2 regions of the Streptomyces sp. NPDC038280 genome follow, and region 2 is predicted to be linked to the other one. Evidence: riboswitches for the same ligand, from Rfam matches in the RefSeq annotation. Region 2 holds a riboswitch; the other holds the start of a gene.
What was found. Region 2 has a riboswitch for ZMP and ZTP ahead of ACZ7J0_RS27600 (bifunctional 5,10-methylenetetrahydrofolate dehydrogenase/5,10-methenyltetrahydrofolate cyclohydrolase). Riboswitches for the same ligand answer to the same signal wherever they lie in the genome.

Region 1 (4,203 bases), on a different contig from region 2:
TGCCGGAGGGGCGGGCCATGGTGAGCCTCTGCTGGAGGGCCGCGGGCGGGGCGATACGCCTCGACGAGTTCCCCGGTCAGCTCGACGCCGGCTTCGCCAAGCTGGTCCGTGTGCAGCCCGAGTGGGTGGATCTGAGCGGCGGCCGTGAGGGGTACTGGTTCGCCGAGCCGCATCTGCTGCGCGTCCCCCTGACGGACGGCCGTGGCCGGGGATGGACCCGCTCCGAGCGGACGGCGGGTCCGACCCTGCTGTGGACCGGGGCGGGCGCGGACGGGGGCGCGCTGACCCTGCGGCTGGAGGGCGAGGCGTCGCCGGAGCGGGCGAGGGAGATAGCGGAATCCACCCCGTGAGCCGCGCGAGGCCCGCGAGGCCCGCGAGGCGTGTGCGGCGTGGGGCCCGTGGGCGGCGCGAGGCGCGTGGGGGCGGCGCAAGGCCCGCGAGCCGTGGGCCCGGGGGCGGCGTGAGCCGCGTGGGCCCGGGGGCGGCGTGAGCCGCGTGGGCCCGGGGGCGGCGTGAGCCGCGGAAGCCGGGTGAGCCCCGTGAGGCCTCAGGGGACGCCCATGAGGCCTCACGGAGAGAAGCGGTCGGTGATCAGGTGGGCAGGCCCGGGGCCGGGAAGGCGGACATCAGGTCGGCGACCTCGGCGCGGATCCGGGCCAGGGCGTCCTCGTCACCCGAGCCGGCCGCGGTGACACCCCGGTCGATCCAGTCCGCGACGGCGGCCATGTGCTGGGTGCCGAGCCCGCGCGAGGTGAGGGAGGGGGTGCCGATACGGACGCCGGAGGGGTCGAAGGGCTTCCTCGGGTCGAACGGGACGGTGTTGTAGTTGACGACGATCCCGGCCCGGTCGAGGGCCTTCGCGGCCACCTTGCCGGGGACGTCCTTGGGGGTGAGGTCCATCAGGATCAGGTGGTTGTCGGTACCGCCGGAGACCAGGGCGAAGCCTCGGGCCAGCAACTCCTCGGCGAGCGCCTTGGCGTTGGCGACGACGGAGTGCGCGTAGTCACGGAAGGAGGGCTGGGAGGCCTCGTGGAGGGCGACCGCGATGGCGGCGGTGGTCTGGTTGTGGGGGCCTCCCTGAAGACCCGGGAAGACCGCCTTGTCGATGGCCTTGGCGTAATCCTCGCGGCACATGAGCATCGCGCCGCGCGGGCCACGCAGGGTCTTGTGGGTGGTCGTCGAGATCACGTCGGCGTGCGGCACCGGCGAGGGGTGGGCGCCACCGGCGATGAGTCCGGCGATGTGGGCGACGTCGGCGACGAGCACCGCGCCCGCCTCCTGGGCGATCTCCGCGAAGGCGGCGAAGTCGATGGTGCGGGGCAGCGCGGTGCCACCGCAGAAGATGACCTTGGGGCGCTCCTTGAGGGCGAGTTCGCGCACCTCGTCGAAATCGATGAGCCCGGTGTCCTGGCGTACGCCGTACTGGATGCCCCGGAACCACTTGCCGGTCGCCGAGACGCCCCAGCCGTGGGTGAGGTGGCCGCCCATGGGCAGAGCCATGCCCATCACCGTGTCGCCGGGCTCGGCGAAGGCGAGATAGACGGCGAGGTTGGCCGGGGAGCCGGAGTACGGCTGCACATTGGCGTGGTCGACGCCGAAGAGGGCCTTGGCGCGGGCGATGGCGAGGACCTCGACCTGGTCGATGTTCTGCTGGCCCTCGTAGTAGCGCCGGCCGGCGTAGCCCTCGCTGTACTTGTTCTGCAGGACGGTGCCGGACGCTTCGAGGACGGCGTGCGAGACGTAGTTCTCGCTGGGGATCAGCCTGAGCGTCTCGGCCTGCAGGCGCTCTTCGGCGCCGACGAGCGCGGCGAGCTCGGGGTCTTCCGCGGAGAGGGCGGGGTGGTGCGCGGGAAGGTCGTTCATGGCGTTCCTCCGGGCGATGCGGTGGCTCCCGGGGGTCTGACGCGGCACACCCACACGGGACGGATCCCAGGGTGCCCAGGCGGGCGGCACCTCGTGCGGTTTGCCGCGCACGGCTTCCCCGGGGTTTCTTCCCCGTACGCCAGTCGCCGTGCGTGTTTCCAGCCTAGCGGGCGAGTCGTCATCAAGGTTTCCTCGTCCAGCATCCGAGCGACGATAGAAAAGGGCACCATTGCCGCACCGAGCCGCAGGACGAACGGAGATCCCGTGTCGAGAACACAAGACGCGATCGCTTCCGCGGAGGCGCACAGCGCACACAACTACCACCCTCTGCCCGTCGTCGTCGCCTCGGCGGACGGCGCCTGGATGACCGATGTCGAAGGGCGCCGCTATCTCGACATGCTCGCCGGCTATTCGGCGCTCAACTTCGGACACGCCAACCGCCGGCTCATCGACGCGGCCAAGGCCCAGCTGGAACGGGTGACGCTCACGTCGCGCGCGTTCCATCACGACCGGTTCGCCGAGTTCTGCGGCAGGCTCGCCGAGCTGTGCGGCATGGAGATGGTGCTGCCGATGAACACCGGGGCGGAGGCGGTGGAGACCGCCGTGAAGACGGCCCGGAAATGGGGGTACCGCGTCAAGGGCGTGCCGGACGGCCAAGCGAAGATCGTCGTCGCGGCGAACAACTTCCACGGGCGGACGACGACGATCGTCAGCTTCTCGACGGACGCCGAGGCGCGGGCGGACTTCGGCCCGTACACGCCGGGCTTCGAGATCGTCCCGTACGGCGATCTGACCGCGCTGGAGACGGCGGTCAGCGCCAACACGGTGGCCGTGCTGCTGGAGCCCATCCAGGGCGAGGCCGGGGTCCTGGTGCCGCCGGCCGGCTATCTGGAGGGGGTCCGTCGCCTCACCCGCGAGCGGAACGTGCTGTTCATCGCCGATGAGATCCAGTCTGGTCTGGGCCGGACAGGGAAGACCTTCGCGTGTGAACACGAGGGCGTGGTCCCGGACATGTACGTGCTCGGCAAGGCGCTGGGCGGCGGTGTGGTGCCGGTGTCCGCGGTGGTGTCGAGCGCCGAGGTGCTCGGGGTGTACCGGCCGGGTGAGCACGGTTCGACGTTCGGCGGGAATCCGCTGGCGTGCGCGGTGGCGCTGGAGGTGATCGCGATGCTCAGGACCGGCGAGTACCAGCAGCGGGCGACCGAGCTCGGGGACCATCTCCACCGTGAGCTGGGCCTGCTGGTGGGCGGAGGTGCGGTGGAGGCCGTGCGGGGCCGCGGCCTGTGGGCGGGTGTCGACATCGCCGCGAGCCGGGGCACGGGCCGGGAGATCTCGGAGAAGCTGATGGACCGCGGGGTCCTGGTGAAGGACACCCACGGGTCGACGATCCGGATCGCCCCGCCGCTGGTGATCAGCAAGGAGGATCTGGACTGGGGGCTCGATCAGCTGAGGGCGGTGCTGGGGGACTGAGGCGGCGCCGGCCCTCTTGTGAGGGGGCCGGCCGGCCGTTGGCTGTGCGACAGGGGGCGGCCGGGTGGGGTCAGAGGATGACGTGGGGCAGGAAGCGGGCGTACTCGTCCGTGATCAGCCCCGACGACTCGCGGATACCGAGCCCCGCCGCTTCGTCCCCGACGACCCACGCGCCGAGTACGACGTGGTTGCCGGCGAAGTCGGGCAGCGGGGCCAACTCCTGGTAGCAGACCGGCTCTTCCCGCACGACGGGGTCCGCCGCCGGGTCGGCGCCCGGCGCGTGGACGGTGACGCCCGCGCCTTCGCGGCCGAGCAGCGGCTTGGCGACGTAACCGGAGGTCACGGCCAGGTCGCGCGGACCGTCCAGATGGGCGGCCAGCAGATTCGGGTGCCCCGGATACAGCTCCCAGAGGACCGCGAGCAGCGCCTTGTTGGAGAGGAGCATCTTCCAGGCCGGCTCGATCCAGCAGGTGGTGCCGGTGCCGCCGCCGTTGTCGAGCGTGTCCAGGACGTGCGGCCCGAACCGGTCCGTGACCAGCCACTCCCACGGATAGAGCTTGAAGCAGCTGCGGATGAAGCGCAGCCGGTCGTCGACGAAGCGTCCGCTGAGCCGGTCCCAGCCGATCTGCTCCATGGACAGCGCTTCGGTGTCGAGTCCGGCCTGCTGGGCGGTCTCGCGCAGATACGCGACCGTCATCAGGTCCTCGCCCAGCTCGTCCCCGTCGGAGTGCGCGAAGTGCACCGGGCCGGGCGGCAGCAGGGCGGACTGGCTCTTCCAGGCGTCGACGAGCCGCTCGTGGAGCGAGTTCCACTGGTCGGCGCCCGGGAAGCGTTCCTCCATCCAGAACCACTGCGGGCCCGCGGCCTCCA
Region 2 (4,203 bases):
GTTCGCCGCGCGGGACATCCTGCCTCCGCTGCCCCCTCCCCCGCCGCTGCCCGCGACCGTCGGCGAACCCCCGTCCCTGGACACCGAGGCGGGGCCCGCCCCGGGTCTCGACCCGGCTGCCCTGGAGTTCCTGGCGGCCGACGCGTCGGCGCGGGCACACCGGATGCTGGCGGAGGCCCTGGCGCCGGGCCATGAGGGCCACCCGGTCGAGCCCCCGTTGGACCAGGACCAGGACGCGGTACGGCTGGCCGCGGCGGCCCCCGCCCCTGGGATCGTGGCGCGGCTGGCCGCCGGGACGGGACGGCAGCGCGCCGCCCTGGACCTGGCCACCCGCGCGTGGCGTGTCGGCGGCCCGGCCGCCCTGGCCGTACTGGAGGAGGAGTGGACGCCCACGCCCGAGGTCCTGGAGCGCGCGACGGCCCGGCTCGCCGACGCGTGGGAGGCCGGCGAACGCCCACACCTGCGGCCGGTGAGCGGCGCGGCCCGCTGGACGGTGGTGGGCGAGGGCGTCCAGCTGCGTCTGGGACAGGACGGCCGGTGGTGGCCGTACCGGAAGGAGAGTGGACGGTGGGCGCCCGCCGGCCCGGCGGACCAGGACCCGGCGACGGCGTTGGCGGGGCTCCTGGAGGGCTCCGGCTGAGCGGTGGGGGCAGCCGAGACGGGCCGGGCGTGTCGCCCGCGGCCGGCCGCGCCCGGGCCGCCTCGCCGTCGACGGGCCGGGCCCGCATCGGGCCTCAGGACCCGGCTGCACGGCACGCCTTGACCGTCGTCATGGACGGGCCTCAGGAGCCGGACACGCGCCGAGGCCGCCGGGTCGCGGACGGACCGGGCCTGTCCTCCGAAGCCGGCCGGCCGCGCCCGGGCCGCCTCGCCATGGACGGTCCGGACCTGCACCGGGCCCAACAGGGGCCCGAGGCCGCCTCGTCGTAGGCGCATATCCCCATGGAACGCCGGTGGGCGGCGGCTGTCGCCCGCAGGCCGCGCGCCCCGTGCTACCGCAGGCCCAGCTGACGCTCGGCCGCCTCCACCGTCTGGGCCAGGAGCACCGCGATGGTCATCGGTCCGACGCCGCCGGGGACCGGCGTGATCAGGCTCGCCCGCGCGGCCGCCGGCTCGAAGTCGACGTCACCGACGTTTCCGGGGTTGTAGCCGGCGTCGATGACGACCGCGCCGGGCTTGATGTCCTCGCCGCGGATGAAGCGGGGCCGGCCGACGGCCGCCACCAGGATGTCGGCCTCGCGGACGATCGAGGAGAGGTCGGTGGTGCGCGAGTGGCAGTAGGTGACGGTGGCGTCCCGGGCCAGGAGCAGCATCCCGGCCGGCTTGCCAAGGATGGCGCTTCGGCCGACGACGACGGCGCGCTTGCCGGTGGGGTCCACGTCGTACGCGTCGAGGAGCCGCATGATGCCGCCGGGGGTGCAGGACACGAAGCCGGGCAGGCCGAAGCTCATCGCGGCGAAGGAGGTCATGGTGACACCGTCGACGTCCTTCTCCGGGGCGATGGCCTCGAAGGCGGCGCGCTCGTCGATGTGCGGGCCGACCGGGTGCTGGAGCAGGATGCCGTTGACCTCGGGGTCGTGGGAGAGGTCGGTGAGGGTGGCGACGAGCTCCTCGGTCGTGGTGGCGGCGGGCAGCTCCATGTGGCGGGAGCGGATTCCGGCCTTCTCGCAGCGGGCGCGCTTCATCCGGACGTACGTCACGGACGCGGGGTCCTCACCGACGAGGACGGTCGCGAGGCAGGGGGCGGTGCCGGTGCGCCGGGTGATCTCGGCGGCGCGGGCGGCGGTCTCCTCGACGGTGCGGCGGGCGAGCGCGGTGCCGTCGATGAGGCGCGCGGCGGGGACGGTGGACATGGGCGACTCCTGAGCATCGATGCTGATCGCCCAGGCGCACGGCAGTGACGGGGTCCGGTCGAGTCCGTCGGGCCGCTCCCCGGTGGTACTCCACCTCACGCGCCAGTCACGGCCCGGGCCCACTGTACGGGAGGCCCGGGAGCGAAGACCGGACAGGGTGGTCGCGCGCCCGGTTGTCGGCGGCCCGCGTCGGTACCACGATGAGCCCCACGGGACCTGAACCCTTACCGGGAGGCCGAGTTGGGGATCGACGCATGGGCGGCCGAGGGTCCGGACGCCGGGGCGTTGCGGCGGGCTCACGACGCGTTCACCTCGGGCGGGGACCTGCCGAGGCCGCCCGTTCGGGCTCTGGTGGCCGAGTCGTGGCGGCGCTCGGCCAGGGCCCGGGTGAGCCCGGACGGCGCCGCCTGCGTGGAGCTCGCCGACGACGACCTCGCCGCGTACCGCGAAGGGCATCCGCTGGCTCCCGCGATGCCGGTGATCAGGGAGCTGATGGGCGCGTACGCGACCGACGGGGAACATCTGGTGGCCGTGTGCGACGCGTCGGGGCGGCTGCTGTGGGTGGAGGGGCACGCGGCGACCCTGCGCCGGGCGGGGCCGATGAACTTCGTCGCCGGTGCCCGCTGGACCGAGTCGGTCGCGGGGACGAACGCGCCGGGCACCGCCATCGCCCTGGACCGGCCGGTTCAGGTCTTCTCCGCCGAGCACTTCCGGCGGCCGGTACAGGCGTGGACGTGCGCCGCGGCGCCGGTGCACGATCCGCACAGCGGGCGGCTCCTCGGCGCCGTCGACATCACGGGCGGGGACCGGCTCGCGCATCCGCACAGCCTGGCGTTCGTGCAGGCGGTGGCGCGCGCGGCCGAGTCCCAGCTGGCCCTGCTGGCCCCGGCGCCGCCCGACGACCGGATGCGGCTGACGGCCCTCGGCCGGGACGAGGCGCTGCTGGTCGCCGGCGGGCGCAGGATCCGGCTGAGCCGCCGCCACAGCGAGATCGTGGCCGTCCTGGCCCGACGCCCGGAAGGCGTGGTCGGAGAGGAGCTGCTGACGCTGCTGTACGAGGACGAGTCGGTCACGCCGGTGACGTTGCGGGCCGAGCTGTCCCGGCTGCGCGCGGTCCTCGGCGCGGATCTGCTGCGTTCGCGGCCGTACCGGCTGGCGGGGGCCCTGGACGCGGACTTCGACACGGTCGCCCGCCGGCTCGCCTCGGGTGCGCTGTCCGCCGCGCTCGGCTGCTACGCGGGCCCGCTGCTGCCCGGCTCCTCGGCACCGGCCGTGGTGCGGCTGCGCGAGCGGCTGGCGGGTCAGCTGCGGGCCGCGCTGGTCGACCGGGGGGACCCGGGCCTGCTCGCCGACTGGGCGTACAGCCCGTGGGGCGAGGACGACCTGGTCGTGTGGAGGGCGCTGGCGGCGGCGGTGCCGGCGAGCGCCCGGTCGCCGGTGGTGGCCCGGCTCCGCGCGCTGGACGCGGAACTGTCCTTCGGCGCAACGGGGTTGCAACGTCCCGCTTCCTAGCCTCGCGGTGAGCGCCGGCCGAGGGAGGTCGGCCGCCGTCCGAGGGAGGCCGTGCACGATGACCCGCTACGCAGCGCCGGGTACCGACGACGCGATCATGTCGTACCTTCCCCGCTACGACCACTGGATCGGCGGGGAGTACGTCGCCCCGGCCCGGGGCCGTTACTTCGAGAACCCGAGCCCGGTGGACGGCCGTCCGTTCACCGAGATCGCGCGGGGCACGGCGGAGGACGTCGAGCGGGCCCTGGACGCGGCCCACGTCGCGGCGCCCGCCTGGGCCCGTACGGCTCCCGCCGAGCGCGCGCACGTCCTGCTGAGGATCGCCGACCGGATGGAGTCGCATCTCGAGGAGCTGGCGGTCGCCGAGAGCTGGGAGAACGGCAAGCCGGTCCGCGAGACGCTGGCGGCCGACATCCCGCTCGCCATCGACCACTTCCGGTACTTCGCGGGCGCGCTGCGGGGCCAGGAGGGCTCCCTCAGTGAGATCGACGAGGACACCGTCGCGTACCACTTCCACGAGCCGCTCGGGGTGGTCGCGCAGATCATCCCGTGGAACTTCCCGATCCTGATGGCGACCTGGAAGCTGGCTCCCGCGCTGGCCGCCGGCAACGCCGTCGTGCTGAAGCCCGCCGAACAGACCCCGGCCTCGGTCCACTTCTGGATGAGCCTGATCGCCGACCTGCTGCCGCCCGGCGTGGTGAACATCGTCAACGGCTTCGGCACGGAGGCGGGCAAGCCGCTGGCCTCCAGCCCGCGCGTCGCCAAGATCGCGTTCACCGGCGAGACGACGACGGGGCGGCTGATCATGCAGTACGCCTCGGAGAACCTCAAGCCGGTC

Region 1: linked by a shared signal. The riboswitch ahead of ACZ7J0_RS11470 (serine hydroxymethyltransferase) and the one ahead of ACZ7J0_RS27600 (bifunctional 5,10-methylenetetrahydrofolate dehydrogenase/5,10-methenyltetrahydrofolate cyclohydrolase) in region 2 are both predicted to bind ZMP and ZTP.

The regions. Positions count from the first base shown of each region.
Region 1 covers NZ_JBVJYZ010000004.1:137,292-141,494, forward strand. The annotation lists gene ACZ7J0_RS11465 (hypothetical protein) at 1-350, shown strand, start outside; gene ACZ7J0_RS11470 (serine hydroxymethyltransferase) at 592-1,863, opposite strand; ZMP/ZTP riboswitch at 1,930-2,020, opposite strand; gene rocD (ornithine--oxo-acid transaminase) at 2,128-3,333, shown strand; gene ACZ7J0_RS11480 (glutathionylspermidine synthase family protein) at 3,404-4,203, opposite strand, start outside.
Region 2 covers NZ_JBVJYZ010000017.1:59,541-63,743, forward strand. The annotation lists gene ACZ7J0_RS27595 (SWF or SNF family helicase) at 1-640, shown strand, start outside; gene ACZ7J0_RS27600 (bifunctional 5,10-methylenetetrahydrofolate dehydrogenase/5,10-methenyltetrahydrofolate cyclohydrolase) at 993-1,853, opposite strand; ZMP/ZTP riboswitch at 1,875-1,973, opposite strand; gene ACZ7J0_RS27605 (GAF domain-containing protein) at 2,094-3,365, shown strand; gene exaC (acetaldehyde dehydrogenase ExaC) at 3,424-4,203, shown strand, end outside.